Regions from separate parts of the Streptomyces sp. SD31 genome, predicted to be linked through region 2. Evidence: riboswitches for the same ligand, from Rfam matches in the RefSeq annotation. Region 2 holds a riboswitch; each other region holds the start of a gene.
The links. A riboswitch is a leader RNA that binds a small molecule or an ion and turns the genes downstream of it on or off. The one in region 2 is predicted to bind cyclic di-AMP.
Positions count from the first base shown of each region.

Region 1: it holds a riboswitch for cyclic di-AMP, as region 2 does, so the genes downstream of both, ACTMVF_RS29750 (M23 family metallopeptidase) here and ACTMVF_RS16185 (peptidoglycan DD-metalloendopeptidase family protein) in region 2, are expected to answer to the same signal.
Region 3: it holds a riboswitch for cyclic di-AMP, as region 2 does, so the genes downstream of both, ACTMVF_RS32270 (C40 family peptidase) here and ACTMVF_RS16185 (peptidoglycan DD-metalloendopeptidase family protein) in region 2, are expected to answer to the same signal.

Region 1 covers NZ_JBQHCX010000015.1:157,262-162,972, forward strand. Annotated here, with positions in the region: gene ACTMVF_RS29735 (bifunctional acetate--CoA ligase family protein/GNAT family N-acetyltransferase) at 1-1,354, opposite strand, end outside; gene ACTMVF_RS29740 (HPr family phosphocarrier protein) at 1,533-1,814, shown strand; gene ACTMVF_RS29745 (GntR family transcriptional regulator) at 2,006-2,701, opposite strand; gene ACTMVF_RS29750 (M23 family metallopeptidase) at 2,932-3,717, opposite strand; cyclic di-AMP (ydaO/yuaA leader) riboswitch at 3,731-3,893, opposite strand; gene ACTMVF_RS29755 (M16 family metallopeptidase) at 4,122-5,510, opposite strand; gene ACTMVF_RS29760 (M16 family metallopeptidase) at 5,507-5,711, opposite strand, start outside.
Region 2 covers NZ_JBQHCX010000006.1:420,543-426,253, forward strand. Annotated here, with positions in the region: gene ACTMVF_RS16180 (GDSL-type esterase/lipase family protein) at 1-820, opposite strand, end outside; gene ACTMVF_RS16185 (peptidoglycan DD-metalloendopeptidase family protein) at 1,037-1,978, opposite strand; cyclic di-AMP (ydaO/yuaA leader) riboswitch at 1,983-2,140, opposite strand; gene ACTMVF_RS16190 (alpha-galactosidase) at 2,448-4,517, opposite strand; gene ACTMVF_RS16195 (tyrosine-protein phosphatase) at 4,698-5,495, shown strand; gene ACTMVF_RS16200 (DUF6126 family protein) at 5,611-5,711, opposite strand, start outside.
Region 3 covers NZ_JBQHCX010000017.1:193,147-198,857, forward strand. Annotated here, with positions in the region: gene ACTMVF_RS32240 (8-amino-7-oxononanoate synthase) at 1-42, shown strand, start outside; gene ACTMVF_RS32245 (DUF397 domain-containing protein) at 128-355, opposite strand; gene ACTMVF_RS32250 (helix-turn-helix domain-containing protein) at 365-1,234, opposite strand; gene ACTMVF_RS32255 (ATP-binding protein) at 1,448-1,906, shown strand; gene ACTMVF_RS32260 (LysR family transcriptional regulator) at 1,910-2,833, opposite strand; gene ACTMVF_RS32265 (LysE family translocator) at 2,990-3,604, shown strand; gene ACTMVF_RS32270 (C40 family peptidase) at 3,688-4,161, opposite strand; cyclic di-AMP (ydaO/yuaA leader) riboswitch at 4,165-4,297, opposite strand; gene ACTMVF_RS32275 (hypothetical protein) at 4,716-5,024, opposite strand; gene ACTMVF_RS32280 (ATP-dependent Clp protease proteolytic subunit) at 5,032-5,667, opposite strand.

The DNA of each region.
Region 1 (5,711 bases), on a different contig from region 2:
CGACCAGCGGCTTCGCAGCCGCCGTACGCCGGGCGAGGCGGGTGAACTTGCGCGGGTTGCCGATGGACTCCAGGTACATCAGCACGACGTCGGTGTCCGGGTCGTCGTACCAGTACTGGAGGACATCGTTGCCGGACACGTCGGCGCGGTTGCCGGACGAGACGAGGGTCGACACACCCGTGACCCCGGTGACCCCGCCGCCGCGCCGGTGCAGCCGGGACAGCAGCGCGATCCCGATGGCGCCGGACTGCGCGAACAGCCCGATGCGGCCCGGGCGGGGCATCTCGGGCGCCAGGGAGGCGTTCAGCCGTACGTCGGCGGAGGTGTTGATGATCCCGAACGCGTTCGGGCCGATGATGCGCATGCCGTACGCGCGCGCGTGCCGTACGAGTGCGCGCTGCCGCTCGCGCCCGTCGGGCCCGCTCTCGGCGTACCCGGCGGAGACCACGACCAGCCCCTGCACGCCGTGCTCGCCGCACTCGGTGACCACCTCGGGGACGTACTCGGCCGGTACGGCGACCACCGCGAGGTCGACGGGCCCCTCGATGTCCCGAACGGACCGGTGCGCGGGCACGCCGTCGAGCTCCTTGAGGTCCTCCGGGAACGCCTTGTTCACGGCGTACAGCGACCCCGTGAACCCGGCGTCCCTGATGTTGCCGAGGACGCTGCGGCCCACCCCGCCGGGCGTGCGGCCGGTGCCGATGACGGCGACGGAGCCGGGCACCAGCAGCCGCCGCACGGACCGCGCCTCGGCGCGCTGCTCGCGCGCGTACTGCACGGCGAGCGAGCGGTCCGTCGGCTCCAGGTCGAACTCCAGGCGTACGACGCCGTCCTCGAAGCTGCGCTTCTGGGTGTACCCGGCGTCGGTGAACACCTTGATCATCTTGGTGTTTGCGGGCAGCACCTCGGCGGCGAACCGGCGGATGCCCCGCTCGCGCGCGACCGCGCCGATGTGTTCGAGGAGGGCGGAGGCGACGCCGCGCCCCTGGTGGGCGTCCTGGACGAGGAAGGCGACCTCGGCCTCGTCGGCGGGTGCCGACGCGGGCATTCCGTCGGCGCCGATCCGGTCGTAGCGTACGGTTGCGATGAACTCGCCGCCCACTGTGGCCGCGAGTCCCACCCGGTCCACAAAGTCGTGGTGCGTGAAGCGGTGGACGTCCTTCGCGGACAGACGCGGGTAGGGCGCGAAGAAGCGGTAGTACTTCGACTCGTCCGACACCTGCTCGTAGAAGCTGACCAGACGCTCGGCGTCATCAACGGTGATGGGGCGGATGCGTGCGGTGCCGCCGTCGCGCAGCACCACGTCGGCTTCCCAGTGGGCGGGGTACTCGTGCCGGTCCGAGGCGCTCTGCATGGGGCCCAGAGTACGGCTCGCGTCCGACAACGGCGCGAGGCAGTCTGTGGAGGACGTATGTCGGGTCGAGGCCGCGACCCGACGGCCGCCTCAGGAGGGGCGTTTTGTCCCTCCCGGCATGCTTCACGGGTGTGGGAAACTGGTCTAGACAACCCTGAACACCGAAGGGCAGCATCACATGGCTGAGCGCCGCGTCAACGTCGGCTGGGCCGAGGGCCTTCACGCCCGCCCCGCTTCCATCTTCGTCCGGGCCGCCACGGCCGCAGGTATCCCGGTGACGATCGCCAAGGCCGACGGCAACCCCGTCAACGCGGCCTCCATGCTGGCCGTTCTGGGCCTGGGCGCCCAGGGCGGCGAGGAGATCGTCCTCGCCTCCGACGCCGAGGGAGCGGACGCCGCCCTCGACCGCCTGGCGAAGCTGGTCTCCGAGGGCCTCGAGGAGCTTCCCGAGACGGTCTGAACGACCTGAGCGGTCCTGTGGAGCAAACGGTGAAGCCGCGTCTGCCTTTCCGGCCGACGCGGCTTCGCTGTTTTCGGGCAGGCGGCCACGCTTTTGAGGCGGGCAGCCGCGAGAATTAACGGCGGCACCCGAAAAAGGGCAGCGGGAATTCCCCGCCACCGAATATCACCTCTTTGTATACGGCGCCCGTGTTAATGTCGCAGGCTCGGCATGTTTACGGGATGTTGCGAATTCCTCACACGGTCCGCGCGGTCACCGGGGGAACCGAACCGCAGTCGGTGCGCGGAGATCGCGCGCTCGGTGTGCACCGCCGTGATCGCGCGGGCGCGATCACTGTCGCCGCGCGCCACCGCGTCCACGATCGCACCGTGCTCGGTCCAGGACTCCACGGGATTGACCGGCGCCTCCACCGCGTACATCCAGGCGATCTTGTGCCGCAGCTGGGTCAGCATCGAGGTCAGGGCGGGGCTGCCGCAGGCCTGGGCGAGCGTCTCGTGGAACCAGCCGCCCAGGGAGCGCAGATCCTCGCTGTTGCCCCGCCTGGCCCGCTCCTGGCCCAGCCTGACCAGGCCGCGCAGCACCTTCAGATGGGCCTCGGTGCGCCGCTGGGCGGCCCGGGAGGCGCCGAGCGGCTCCAGCAGGGTGCGCATCTCCAGCAGGTCGGCGGCCTCCTGCTCGGTCGGTTCGGCGACGCACGCGCCCGCGTGCCGCCGGGTCACCACGAAGCCCTCGGCCTCCAGGGTGCGCAGGGCCTCCCGCACGGGGACGCGGGAGACGCCGTAGCGGCGTGCGAGGAGTTCCTCGGTGAGCCGGCTGCCGCGCTCGTGGACACCGGCGACGATGTCGTCCCGGATCGCGGTGCATACCGAGTGCGCCGGAATACGCATGACCGACCTCCGCCTTAATCCCCGTGAAACGTCGACGAATGACGTGTGTTCAGTGACTCTATTGCAACCTGCTGGAATTTCCGATGGCGGGTCGGAATCCATGGATATTTTTTGGACAGCGGGTCGTCCGAAACGCCGAAAGCCCCGGCTCGGGGAGCCGGGGCTTCGGGGAGACCGTCCGCGGGGTGAGTCCTCGGGGAGAGCGGCCTCGGGGAGGCGCGGTGGAGGCGTCAGACGTTCACGCCGTGCGAGCGGAGGTAGGCGACGGGGTCGATGTCGGAGCCGTACTCCGCCGTCGTGCGGGCCTCGAAGTGCAGGTGCGGTCCGGTGACGTTGCCGGTGGCGCCGGACAGGCCTATCTGCTGGCCGGGGGTGACGGTCTGGCCCACCGAGACGCCTATGGACGACAGGTGGCCGTACTGGGTGTACGTGCCGTCGTTCATCTTGATCACGATGTTGTTGCCGTACGACCCGCCCCAGCCGGCCTCCACGACGGTGCCGGAGCCGACCGCGTGGACGGAGGTGCCGCTGGCGGCGTGGAAGTCGACGCCCGTGTGGCTGCCGGAGGACCAGACGGCGCCGCCGGCCTTGTAGCCGGTGGAGACGTACGAGCCGGAGATCGGGGCGACGTAGGACAGCAGGCGCTTGCGCTCGGCCTCACGGGCGGCGCGCTCCTTGGCCTCGCGCTCCTGCTTGGCCTTCTCGGCCGCCTTCTTGCGCGCGGCCTCCTCGGCGGCCTTCTTCCGGGCCGCGGCCTCCTCGGCGGCCTGCTCCTGGGCGGCGGCCTGGGCGTCGATCTGGTCGGCGATCGAGTCCTCGATCGTGACGACGGGGATGAGGCCGGTCTGCTCGGCGGCGGGTTCGGCGGCGAGCGCCGGGGCGGCGAGGGTGCCCATGACGCCGGTGGCGGTGAGAGCGGCGACGCCCGCCGCGCGGGCGGTGGAGCGTTCGAACCGGCTGGGGCGACGGTGCTTCCCGGTGGGGCGGTTCTTCCCGGTGGCGCAGGTGAACGCCATGTAGTGGCTGGTCCTTTCCTTCCTTCTCGCCTACCGGGTTAGCTGACGGGTTCGGAGCAGGAAGGTCTCCTACGGACCCCCTCGCGGCTGCGCGGGCGCCCGATTCACCCCAGGGACTACGGTGGGTCCCCGGCTCCCCTGGCTCGCGCCGTACGGGGACTCGGCGATGGCTGTCCGGTGCCGCGGGCGCGGCGCACTGCCTGACGGACAGCCCGGAAGACGCTAAGCGGCGCGACTTTCAATCCCCAAACGGATCGCGACTTTTGTAGCGCATCCCACAGGCCAGACGGGCAACCTTTCCCTCAATTCGGGCATAAAGGGGCCCTGGTGGCTTCGAAGTCACCAGGGCCCCTTACGCGCGCGTGCCGTCGCCCGGCGCGGTGTCCGGGCGCGGTGTGGGCCTGCTACTCGGCGGCCACGACGGTGACTTCGCCGATGCCGAGGGCCTCGACGGGCTCCCGGATCTCGGCCGCGTCGCCGACGAGGATCGTCACCAGACGGTCCACCGGGAAGGCGTTCACGGCCGCCGCGGTGGCCTCGACGGTGCCGGTCGCGGCGAGCCGCTGGTACAGCGTCGCCTGGTAGTCGTCGGGCAGGTGCTGCTCGACCTGGTCGGCCAGCGTGTTCGCCACGGAGGCGGCCGTCTCGTACTTCAGCGGCGCCACCCCGACGAGGTTCTGCACGGCGAAGTCCCGCTCGGCGTCGGTGAGCCCCTCGTCGGCGACGCCGCGCAGGACCTTCCAGAGGTCGTCCAGCGCCGGACCGGTGTTCGGGGTGTCGACGGAGCCGCTGATGGCGAGCATGGCCGCGCCCGTGCCGTCCGGGGTCGAGCGCAGGACCTGCCCGAACGCGCGCACGCCGTAGGTGTAGCCCTTCTCCTCGCGCAGGACCTTGTCCAGGCGGGAGGTAAGAGTGCCGCCGAGGCAGTACGTGCCGAGCACCTGCGCGGGCCACACGCGGTCGTGCCGGTCGGGGCCGATGCGGCCGATCAGCAGCTGCGTCTGCACGGCGCCGGGGCGGTCCACGATGACGACGCGCCCGGTGTCGTCCGCGGTGACCGGCGGAACGGGCCGGGGCTGGGCCGGGGAGCCGGTCCAGGCGCCCAGGGTGTCGCCCAGCAGGGCGTCGAGGTCCACGCCCGTGAGGTCGCCGACGACCACGACGGTGGAGGTGGCGGGGCGCACGTGCCGCTCGTAGAAGGCGCGTACGGCCGCGGAGTCGATGCCCGCGACGGTGTCCTCGGTGCCCTGGCGCGGGCGGGACATGCGCGAGGTCGCCGGGAACAGCTGCTTGGAGAGCTCCTTGGCGGCGCGGCGCGAGGGGTTGGCCAGCTCGTGCGGGATCTCGTCGAGGCGGTTGCGCACCAGGCGCTCGACCTCGGCGTCGTCGAACAGGGGCGCCCTGAGGGCGTCGGCGAGCAGACCGAGCGCCTTGGGCAGGCGGGAGACCGGCACCTCGAGGCTGACGCGGATGCCGGGGTGGTCGGCGTAGGCGTCGAGCGTGGCGCCGCAGCGCTCCAGCTCGGCGGCGAACTCCTCGGCGGTGTGCTTGTCGGTGCCCTCGGAGAAGGCGCGCGCCATGATCGTGGCGATGCCGTCCAGGCCCTTCGGCTCGGCCTCCAGGGGCGTGTCCAGGAGCACCTCGACGGCGATGACCTGCTGGCCGGGGCGGTGGCAGCGCAGGACCGTCAGGCCGTTGTCCAGCTTGCCGCGCTCGGGCGCCGGGAACGCCCAGGGCCGGGCCTCGCCGGCCTCGGGCTGCGGGTGGAACTCCATGCTGGCGAGCTCGGTCACTGCGCCGACTCCTCGTTCTCGTCAGTGTTGTCGGCGGCCTTGAGGTCGTCGGCCTCGGCCGCGGTCGGCTCGTACACGAGCACCGCGCGGTTGTCGGGGCGCAGGCGGGCCTTGGCGACCGCCTGGACCTCCTCGGCGGTGACGTCGAGGACGCGCTGTACGGCGGTGAAGGCGAGCTGCGGGTCGCCGAACAGGACGGCG
Region 2 (5,711 bases):
CCAGGTAGGCGCGGTAGGCGGCGCGGAATTCGGCCGAGCCGTACGCCGCGTCGTTGGTGCCCTGGTTCACCACGATCACGTCGGCCCGGCGGTCGGAGTCGGCCCGGGAGCCCGCGTGGTTCCAGCCGTACGCGTCCGGGGCGGCCGGCACTCCCCCGTTGCCGGTCTGGATCACACCCTGGCGACCGAAGCCGACCTGGGTGAGCGAGGCACGCAGGGCGTCGGCGACGAGGGTGGGGTAGGCGGCCGTACCGTCGGCGCAGTCGGAGGTGTTCACCTCGCACAGAGCCATGACGCCCTGCGTGATGGAGTCACCGTAGAAGGCCAGCTTCCGGGTACTGGGGGCGCGTTGAGGCTGCAGACGCACGCCGTCGTCGAGCCGCAGTCCGGTCAGCACGACGCCCGTCTCCAGCGGCGGAGTCCACCGGTTGGCCCGGGAGAAGACGTCCTTGACGGAGATCTCGACCGAGTGGGGCCCCCGGCCGTCGGCCGCGATCCGCAGATCGCCCCGGTCGACCGCGTGCAGGCGCTTCGGCCCGCCGTCGACCGACACGTAGATCTGCGCGGGCACGGTGATCGAGGCGACGCCGAAGAGGGCGTGGACGCTGTCCCCGGTGAAGCGGAAGCGCAGCCGGGACCCCGAGTTGACGGTGATGGCCGCTTCAGAGGTGCGGCCCCAGTGCCCCTCGTAGACGAGACGCCTGTCGTCGGGGCGTACGACAGTCGACGCATCGGACGCGAAGGCGGGCTGCGAGGAACCGTGGAGCAAGCCCACGGCCACCGCGGCGGCCAGGGACGTACGTCTGTGGACGCCGGACACGGAAACCTCCAGGAGCCATCGCAGAAAGCGCTTGCACCATGATGGAGATCACTGTGGCCTCACCTTCCCCTCCTTGTCGACACCCTGGCCGGCTCTGCCACAAGACCGCAATGGAGCGATCATGAACGAGCACAGCCGGACACACCGAAGGCCGGACCCGGGGATCGAGGTCCGGCCTTCGATGGCGTGTCAGGCAGGTGGTTCCGAGGAGGGTCGTCAGCCGACCGGGACACCCTTGGAGCGGAGGTAGGCGACCGGGTCCAGGTCCGAGCCGTAGTCCGGCGTGGTGCGGATCTCGAAGTGCAGGTGCGGACCGGTCACGTTGCCGGTCGCGCCGGAGAGGCCTATCTGCTGGCCCGCGGTCACGGTCTGGCCGGCCGAGACGGAGAGCGACGACAGGTGGGCGTACTGGGCGTAGTAGCCGTCGGCGAGCTGGATGACGACCTGGTTGCCGTAGGCGCCGCCCCAGCCCGCGGAGACGACGGTGCCCGCGCCAACGGCCTTCAGTGCGGTGCCGGTCGGGGTGACGAAGTCGACGCCGGTGTGGTACCCGCTGGACCACATGCTGCCCGCCACCTTGTAGGCGGTGCTGACGGCGGCACCGGCGACGGGGGCGGAGAAGCCGGTGGCCGTGTCGGCGCTCCGGGCGGCCGTGGTCGTCTTCTTCGACGCGGAGGACTCCGTGGAGGACTTCGTGGAGGACTTCGAAGCGGACGAGTCCTTGGAGGGCGCCGAAGAGGAGGAAGGCGACGAGGACTTGGGGGCGCTCGCCGTGGCCTTCTTGCCGATCGTGAGCTTCAGACCGGGGTGGATCAGCGACGGGTCCTCACCGACGACCTCGCGGTTGTCGGCGTAGAGCTTCTTCCAGCCACCGCTGACGTTCTGCTCGTCGGCGATCTTCGAGAGGTAATCGCCGACTCTCACCGAATAGGTCCGCACGTCCGTCTTCTTCTCGGCGGCCTTCTTCTCGACCGCCTTCTTCTCGGCGGCCGGAAGGGACTGAACAGCCTTTTCCGAAGTGGACTGCGAGGGAGCGGCGTGGGCGCCGGTAGCTCCCATGAGCGGGAGGGCGAGAGCGGCGCCACCGGTTCCGGCGACGGCGATGGAGCGGGTGAAGCGCTGGGACTTCGGGCGGCGGTGCTTACCCTTCGCGGGCATGGCGAATTCCTCTCCGGCGCCTGCGAGGTGAGCTGTCGGGTGCGGGCTGGAGATGCCCGGCCGCGCCGAAACGCGGCTTTACCCCTAGCCGTTCCGGAGACCGGAACAGGCGGTTGTACCTGTGGGTCCCCCGCTCCTGCCGTGGTCGGGTGAGTGTGCGCGGGCTCCGGGCGGCGGCAGGATTGGGCGTCCGTCCGGATTGGTGGCGAACGTAAGCGAGGAAGACGCACGGGAACAAGTGAGGGGTTCCGTCCGAATGCGTTCCTGTTGATCCCTTGTGGGAATTCCCGGTCACCCTCCGTGGATTATCGGCGTGTCACGCGACCCAAAACCCCTGGAAAAACACGCGAATTACGTGAACATGACGGGCGACGCACGGTCACGAATATGACGCTCCTCACGTGACACCGCTCCAGCTTCCTTTACGCCAGAGCGAGTTGGAATGAAGGCACCAATTCGGACAGAACCCCTAGATGCGACGCAGTCGGATAACCGTCGCATCAAGGTCACCCTGCAATCCGGTGCGCAGTCCGTGATGCACCAGTACGGCACCTCGGTGAATTTCGCCCGTTTCAAGGCATTCGTACGACTCTGTCGGGTCGAGGGCGCGCAGCCGCAAGGCCGGCAGGGATTCGCCGTAGCTCTGGGCCTGGAGCCAGGCGAGGACGACCGTCTCGTCCCCGAGTACGTACTGCACCGCGCTCAGCCCGCCCCGCGGCGGCCGCAGCCGATAGAGGTCGCCGCGCTGCACCACGGGCCGGATCTCCTTGTAGAGCGTCACCCATTTCCGGGCCTCGGCGAGCTCTTCCTCGCTCCACTCGGAGAGGTCACCGCCGACGCCGAGCACGCCCGCCATGGCACTCACGAACCGGAAGCGCAGCGAGCTGGCCCGGTGGTTGAGCATGGCGTTCGGGCTGTCGGTGACCCAGGCGGCCATGACCCGGGCGGGATGGATCTGACTGAAGCCGTGCTGGATGGCGAGCCGGTCGAGGGGGTCGGTGTTGTCGGAGGTCCACACCTGGTCCGTACGGCTCAGCACGCCGAGGTCGATCCGACCGCCGCCGCCCGAGCAGGACTCGAAGGCGACGCCCGGGTGCGCGGCCCGCAGCCGGTCCAGCAGGCGGTACAGGGCGCGCACGTGGTCGACCCACAGGCGCTGCGGATAGGGCTCACCGGGCCAGCCGGCGTCGGTGAAGCAGCGGTTGAAGTCCCACTTCACATAGTCGATCGGGGCGCTGGAGAGGAGCCCGTCGAGCCGCTCCCAGAGGTACTCCTGGACGTCGTCGCGCGCCAGGTTCAGCACGAGTTGATTGCGGAACTCCGTCCGCTTTCGTCCCGTTTGGTGCTGAACCCAGTCCGGGTGAGCGCGGTAAAGCTCGCTGTCCGGGTTGACCATTTCCGGTTCGACCCAGATGCCGAACTCCATCCCGAGCGCGTGCACGTGTTCGGCGAGCGGCTTGAGCCCCGACGGGAAGCGGTCGGGGTTGGGCGTCCAGTCGCCGAGCCCGGCGCGGTCGCTGGTGCGCGTCCCGAACCAGCCGTCGTCGACCACGAACAGTTCGACGCCGATGGCCGCCGCCCGCCGCGCGAGCACGCTCTGCTGCTCCTCGGAGATGTCGAACTCCGTCGCCTCCCAGGAGTTGAACAGCACCGGCCGGTCCCGGTCCGCGTCCGGGATCACGTACGCGCGCTGGTACGCGTGCCAGGCCCGGCTCGCCCCGCCGAAGCCGCCGTCGCTCCACAGTCCGGCGAAGACGGGGGTCGTGAAGGACTCCCCCGCGGCCAGCCGCAGCAGGCCCGAGTCGTCGTATCCGGTCCCGCCGGTGATCTGCACGCGCGCGTCCGGGAGTTGAGCCACGGCAATACGCCAGGATCCGGACCAGCCGAGGGCGCAGCCGTAGACCTCGCCGCGCTCCTCGGTGGCGTCGGTGTCCAGCGCGACCCACGGCAGGTGCTGGTGCCCGGTGTGCCCGCGGCGGCTGCCGATGACCTTCTCGCCGTAGGTGAGGGGGGACCGCGCGAGCCGGGACTCGGCGCCCCAGCGGCCGTGCAGCTGGGACAGCCGCCAGTCCTCCCGGTCGGGCAGCGTCCAGGTGGCCGAGTCGGCGCGCAGCACCTCCAGGGCGGGCCCCTGGTTGTCCAGGGTCACCCACCGCTCCACGACGTCCCCGCGCATCCGGTAGTGCAGGGTGACGCTCAGCCCGCCGTCACAAAAGCGCAACCGCAGTTCGTCGTCCCCGGTCTCGTACCGCTCGAAACCCCACTCGGTGCCGCGCCGCTCGTCGGTGCGCACGGACAGGGCGGGCCGCACGAAGCGGGGGCCGCCCTCGACCGGGTACTCCTCGCGTCCATCGAGCGGGGACTCGAAGGGCCAGTACGCCGGCAGCGGGCGCACGGCGAGGGCCTCGGCGTCGGCGAGGGCGATGCGTGGCCCCCAGTGGAGGTGCAGGAGCTCGTCGCCTTCGGTCAGATGGACGGCGTAACTGCTGGTCGGCCCGGTCAGGAGCCACGTACGACCGTCGTTGGAGATCTCCAGCATCAAGCCCTCACAGATGCGAACAGGTGCAATCAAGTACCAACATCATCATGCGCACCGCGATGCCGAGGCAACGCCTGTGGACAACTCATTGGCCCAGGAAGCCATGTCGTATCGTCGAGAACGCACCCCGTCGGCCGCACCGCAGAGCCGCGTCGGCGGGGCCGACTGGGAGGAGCCCCCGTGACGCAGCAGATCCCGTCGACCGAGCCCGAACTGGCCGGAGTTCGCAACTTCCGCGATGTGGGCGGACTGCCGACAGTGGACGGACGGCGGGTGCGGTACGGAGTGCTGTTCCGCAGCGGCCACCTCGCGCACGCGACCGAGGAGGACGCTGCCTTCCTGGACTCCCTGGGGCTGCACACGATCTTCGACTTCCGCAACGCGGCCGACCAGAAGCTCGAAGGGCCGGACGTCGAGCTGCCGGGCGTACGCAATGTGAACCTGCCGCTGTCCGATCCCGCGGACGGCGCCGAGTTCTGGAAGATGGTCCGGGACGGCAACCTCGACGAGCTCAGGGCGATCCTGGCGGACGGCAAGGGCGCGGGCCGGATGATCGCCTCGTACCGCACGATCATCAAGGAGCGCACCGCCGAGCACTCCCGGGTGCTGCACGCGCTCGCGGAGGACAGCGTCCCCGCCCTGATGCACTGCGCGGCCGGCAAGGACCGCGCCGGGCTGTCCATCGCTGTGACGCTGCTCGCTCTCGGCGTCGAGCGCGAGGCGATCCTCACCGACTACCTGGAGTCCAACGCCAAGCACCGCCGCTACAAGGTGCACCGCAGCAGCAGCTCCGCCTCGGCCTACTCCCCCGAGGTCATGGAGCTGCTCAGCCCGCTCTTCGACGCACGCGCCGAATACCTCATGGCGGCCTTCGAGACGATCAAGGAGACGTGGGGCGGCGTCGACACCTACCTGGAGCAGGGCCTGGGGGTCACCCCGGAGATCCGGGAGCGGCTGCGGGAGCGCCTGCTCGACTGACCCCCGGCCGCCGCCTCGCCCCCACCCCGCACCTGTGTTTGGCTCCGCGCATCTACTTCCTCGCTCGGCACATCTACTTCCTCGCTCGGCACATCTACTTCCTCGCTCGGCACATCTACTTCGCACCCACCTCGAACAGCAGGTAGATGAAGGCCGCGAACACGTGCCCCACCGCGATGTAGATGATGAGTCGCACCCACAGGGCGCGCGGGAACC
Region 3 (5,711 bases), on a different contig from region 2:
ATCGAACGCGCTGTACGGGTCATCGGCGAGACACGACCATGAGTCGGCGTGACACGGCCCTGCCGCCGCACCTGGCGTAACTGATCAGAGTTGGTCAGAACTGATCGGAATGGTCAAGGGTGAATGGTCAGGACTGGAACGCGGTCGTGAAGCCCGCCCAGCTCTCGGGGGAGAAGAGCAGCGCGGGTCCGGCCGGGTCCTTGGAGTCGCGCACGGCGAGCAGTCCGGTCCAGGGACCGGAGTGCGGCCGTGCCGTCTCGACACAGTTGTTCGCTCCCGTGCTGTAGCTGCTGCGCAGCCATCGCACGCCTTGCAGGTCGGTGGTGGAAGGGACGTTCCGAGGCAGTGCGGTCATGGTGCCTCCTTACGCGCCGCCGCCTATCGCGGCGATGCAATCCAGCGATTCCTCGGGCGAAAGGGCGTGGATCCGAAGGGCGTTGAAGGCCTCCGTGTAGGCCTGGAGGTCTTCTTTCCGTTCGAGGTAGAGGCTACTCGTCAAGTGGTCGAGAACAACCACATCCAGATCAGAAGTGCGCGAAAATGAGAAGATAACGAAAGGCCCGGTGATGCCGATGTGCTCCCCGGCCGCGAACGGCAGGACCTGCAGCCGGACTTGGGGCAGTCGCGCCGCCTCCATCAGCCGCCTCAGCTGCCGCGCCATCACCGCCGGCCCGCCGATCTCCCGGCGCAACACCGCCTCGTCGAGCACCGCGCTCAGTTGCAACGGCGGATCGCCGTGCAACACGTCCTGCCTGGCCAGACGGACCGCGACCAGCGCGTCGAGCCGTTCGTCGTCGGCGTCGTCCAACCCGCCCACTGCGGCCCGCGTCACCGCCCGGGCGTACTCCGGCGTCTGAAGCAGCCCGGGCACCACGGACGTCTCCAGCGTGCGCATCGCGCTCGCCTGGGACTCCAGGCTGATGAAGTCCCGGTACGTCGGCGGCAGCACTCCGCGGTACGCGTGCCACCAGTGATGCCGCCCGCCACCCTCGTCCGATCCCGCCAACACCAGCAGCAACTCCCGCAGTTGGGAGTCCTGTACGCCGTAGGCGTCGAGCAGTAACCGCACATCGGCCGGTTTCACCCCGCTGGCGCCGGTCTCGATCCGGCTCACCTTGGACTGGTGCCAGCCCACCAGCCGGGCCGCCTCACCACTGGTGAGCCCGGCCCCGGTGCGCAACGCACGCAGTTCCGCGCCCAGTTTCCGGCGGCGCACCGCGGGACCGTGCTGCATGGGCAACTCCTTACTCCAACCGAGCCGCCCAAATACGCTCTGCCGTCGCAGAGTTCACCGCTTCGAGCGACAGATATATGCATATCTTGGTGGATCGGCACCCTGACGGCCCTGGTAATGGCAGTCTGGCGACGAAGCACCAGTCCGGGACCGTACTCGAACCATCCGCTCCGTGTCGGACTGCGGTCCCGTTGGGAAAGGGACGACGTCGCCATGGCAGATCACCTGGAAGCATCCGTCACTCTGCCGAGCGATCCAGCCTCGGTCTCCGCGGCCCGGGCCTATGTGGTCACCACCCTCGCGGAGTGGGGACTGCCACCGGACACGGAAACGGCCGACACCATCCGGCTGATCGTCTCCGAACTCACCACCAACGCCGTACAGCACACCCTCGGACAGTCACCCACCTTCACGGTGGACCTCGAACTCGACCGTGACGAACACCTGCGCATCGGCGTCACCGACAGCCACCCGCGCTTCCCCAAGCGGCTGCCGGCCGCCGTCCAGCAGGACAACGGCCGTGGCCTGGTCATCATCCGCTGGCTGACCGCGGAGTGCGGCGGCAAGCTGAGAGTGCGGCCCACCCGCGAGGGCGGCAAGACCGTCTCCATCGAACTGCCGTGGACGGCGGCCGCGGAGCCGGTGCCGGTCGTGGGACAGCAAGAGCCGTAACCCTCACGGCTGCTGCGACTGCCCGGCCCGTCCGAACGTGCCGCGCAGCAGCGCCCGGAAGGCGTCCGCGGCGGGAGCCGCCTCGTCACTGCGGAACGCGACCGAGATCGTACGGCGCAGCTCGCCGCCCTCCAGCGCCCGCACCCCGACCGGCGTGACCGACGTGCGCGCCACCATCTCCGGTACGACCGCGACCCCGAGCCCCGCGCTGGCCAGCGCGCACACCAGGAGGTACCCCGGCGTCGGGACCAGGACCGAGGGCGTGGCCCCGGCCCGGGCCAGCACCGCCTCGACGCCCCGCCGGGCCGGAGCGTCCGGCGCCATGCTGATCAGCGGCTGCCCCGCGAGCTCGGTCAGCGGCAGCCGTGCGGCCCCGCTGGTGAGGGCGTGGCCCGGAGCGGACACCAGGACCAGCTCCTCGACGAGGATCGGCTCGGCGCCGACGGAGGACGGGAGCGGGACCGGGTCGCCGGGTGCGTAGGCGTGCGTCAGCGCCAGATCGACCTCGCCGGCCGCGACGGCGGCGACACCGGCCGACGGCTCGTAGTCGGCGACCGTCAGCTCCACCTCCGGATGCGCCCGGCGGAACGCGCTGAGGGCCGGCGGCAGCAGATGGATGCCCGCGGTCTGGAAGGTGCCGAGCCGGAGGGTGCCGCCCGTCAGGCCGGTCAGCCGGGCCAGTTCGTGCCGGGCCCGGTCGAGTTCGTCGAGCACCCGCCGCGCCCGGGCCACCAGCAACTCGCCCGCACCGGTCAGCCGCGCCCCGCGGTGGTGCCGCACCAGAAGGGCGGTACCCGCCTCGCGCTCCAGCTTGGCCAGCTGCTGGGAGAGCGCGGGCGTGGTGTAGCCCAGGCGCTCGGCGGCCCGGGTGATCGAACCCGCCTCGGCGACCGCCACCAAGGCGGCGAGGCGGGTCGGGTCGTACATGGTTGGGTCCCTTTCGAGCGCGGTGCCGACGGGTGACTGCCTGAGGATGTCTGCCTAAGGCTGTCTGCCTAAGGATGCCTGCCTAAAGCATTGCTTAAGGCATACCCAGAATATTCGAAATACCTGCTGAAGGCTCCCGCACGGCAGGCTGGCCGCATGGACGCTCAGCTCATCGCCTTCACCGGGGTCTCCGCCGGCCTGGTCGCCATGCCCGGGGCCGACTTCACCGTCGTCGTACGCAACGCCCTCGTCTCCCGCCGGGCCGGCATCGCCTGTGCGCTCGGGATCGGGGCCGGGCTGCTGGTCCATGTGACGCTGGCGGTGGTGGGAGTCGCCGCGGTCCTGGCCGCCGTACCGGCGCTGTTGCGCGCGCTCCAGGTGGTGGGCGGCGTCTATGTGCTCTATCTGGGCGTCCAGGCGCTGCGGCAGCGGCACCCGCAAGGGGAGGGCGCGCAGGAGGATTCCACCGCGCGACCGCTGCGGCAGGGCTTCGTCACCAACGCCCTCAATCCGAAGGCGTCGCTCACGTTCCTCAGCGTGCTGCCGCAGTTCGTGCCGGCGGGCGCCCCGGCGCTGCCCCGGACGCTGCTGCTCGCGCTGATCGTGCTCGCGATCGCGCTCGTCTGGTTCCAGGTCGTCGCCCTGCTGGTGGACCGGCTCGGCAGGTGGCTGCGCCGACCTCGCGTCGCCCGGGCGGTCACGACCGTCACCGGCGCCGCGCTGACGGCCTTCGGCGTGGCACTCCTCGCAGGGCCCCTGGTGGCCGTCTGACGCCCTTTCCGGCGACTGGCCCTCCATCCGGTGCCCGGGGGCGGTGACAGCGCGTCAGGCTGCCGTCACCGCCCCCGGGAAGGTCACTTGACCCGGCCGTACCAAACGCTCCTGGTCCAGATCTTCTGCAGCCGCACGACGTCCCCGCTCTTGGGGGAGTGCCAGATCTTTCCCTTCCCGGCGTAGATGCCGACGTGGTAGACGTTCGACCCCGAGTGGAAGAACACCAGGTCTCCGGCCTTGCGGTTGCCGGCGGAGATGTGGCGGGTCTTGTTGTACTGCTGGGCCGCCGTACGGGGCAGCTTCTTGCCGGCCTTCTTGTACGAGTACAGCGTGAGCCCGGAGCAGTCGAACCTGTGCGGACCTGTGGCGCCCCACTTGTACGGGGAGCCCTTTTTGGAGGCCGCGATCTGAAGTGCCTTGGTCGCCGGCGTGGCGGCTTCGGCCTCCGAGGCGAAGCCGGGCGCCACGATCGAGCCGCCCACTGCGGCGATGGTGAGAGCCGAGGCCGTACCGGCTCGGGCCATGAGCGACGGGACACGATTGAGCGCAGTCATGCGCAACCCTTCGTCAGCCGCCTGTGAAGGATGACCTGTCGGATTCGGGCTGGCGAAGTTGCCCGGCCGCGTTGCCGCGGCTTCACCCCAAGGGTTGCTCGGATCGAACGAACGTCCGCTCCGGCGACCCGTCTTGCTCGGGTCCTCCACTCCTGCCGATCCACTCCTGTCGACCGGTCATCCGGGCGGCGGCAGGACTCGGCGTCCGCCCGGACCGCCCCGCCGCTGTGGCGGGGGCTTGTCGTCAGACAGGGATCTTGACGCACGGATGAACGAAAAACCCAACGGAACCGGGGATTTGTGGCGTTACTCACCACTCGCCCGTTCGGGTGGACACCCCCGTGTTCGACCGGGTGTCCAGGTACTCGACGAGCCCCGGACCAGCGATGGAGCGTCCCATTCCGCTTTGGGGTCATGCCTGTTGCGCAACCTGAAGGGCGCGTAAAAGGGCAGGTTGCTACGCCGAAAGTGGGTAAGCCTTTTGGTTCGTTTCGACGTCCATCCGGACGCCTCGCTCGTGGGCCGAGGCGTCCGGAATCGTTCTGTACGAGTCGTCAACTGTCGGAGCGCGGCAACACCCTGACGCGGGCCGTGCGGCGTTCCCCGTCCAGCACGCGCAGCGCACGCGCCAGCGTGGGGGAGTGCAGCTCGGTCTCGCCCCGCTGGTGCATCAGCGCCAGCGCGTCCCGCAGCTCGGTCGCCTTGCCGACGAGCGCCTGGGCGGCGCGCAGTCCGCGGTAGGTGTCTCCGTGCCGCGTCGGGTTGATCCGGCCGAGCAGGTCCACCACATCGAGATAACGGTCGATCAACTCCCCCTCCGCACGCGTCAGTGCGGGCAGCGGCGGCAACTCGGGTGGAAGCACCGGTCGATCACCGCCCCGTGGGCGGGGCGAGGGTGGCCTTGCGGCTGGGGATGATCCGGTCCACCAGGCCGTACTCCACGGCGCCCTGCGCGTCCAGGATCTTGTCCCGCTCGATGTCGGCGCTGACCTGCTCGTGGCTGCGCCCGGTGTGCCGGACGAGCAGTTCCTCGAGGCGGGTCCGAATGCGCGTCAGCTCGTCGGCCTGGATGGCGAGATCGCTCGCCTGGCCCTCGACCGGCTCGGGCAGCGCCGGCTGGTGGATCACCATGCGGGCACCCGGCAGCGCGAACCGCTTCCCCGGCGTGCCCCCGGCCAGCAGCACCGCGGCGGCGGAACCGGCCTGGCCCAGGCAGATCGTCTCCACGTCGCAGGTGACGTACTGCATCGTGTCGTAGATCGCCGTCATGGCGCTGAACGAGCCGCCGGGCGAGTTGATGTACAGCGAGATGTCCCGGTCGGGTTCCTTGTGCTCCAGATACATGAACTGCGCCATCACGTCGTTCGCCGAGGTCTCGTCGACCTGTGTGCCGAGGAAGACGATCCGCTCCTCCAGCAGCTTCGAGTACGGGTCCTGCGTCTTGGTGCCGGAACTCGTGCGTTCGGTGAACTCGGGCAGGACATAGCGGGCGGTCGGTCGGGTCATGGCTCACGCTCCCTTGGCGGGGTGCCTGTAAAAAATGTACAGGA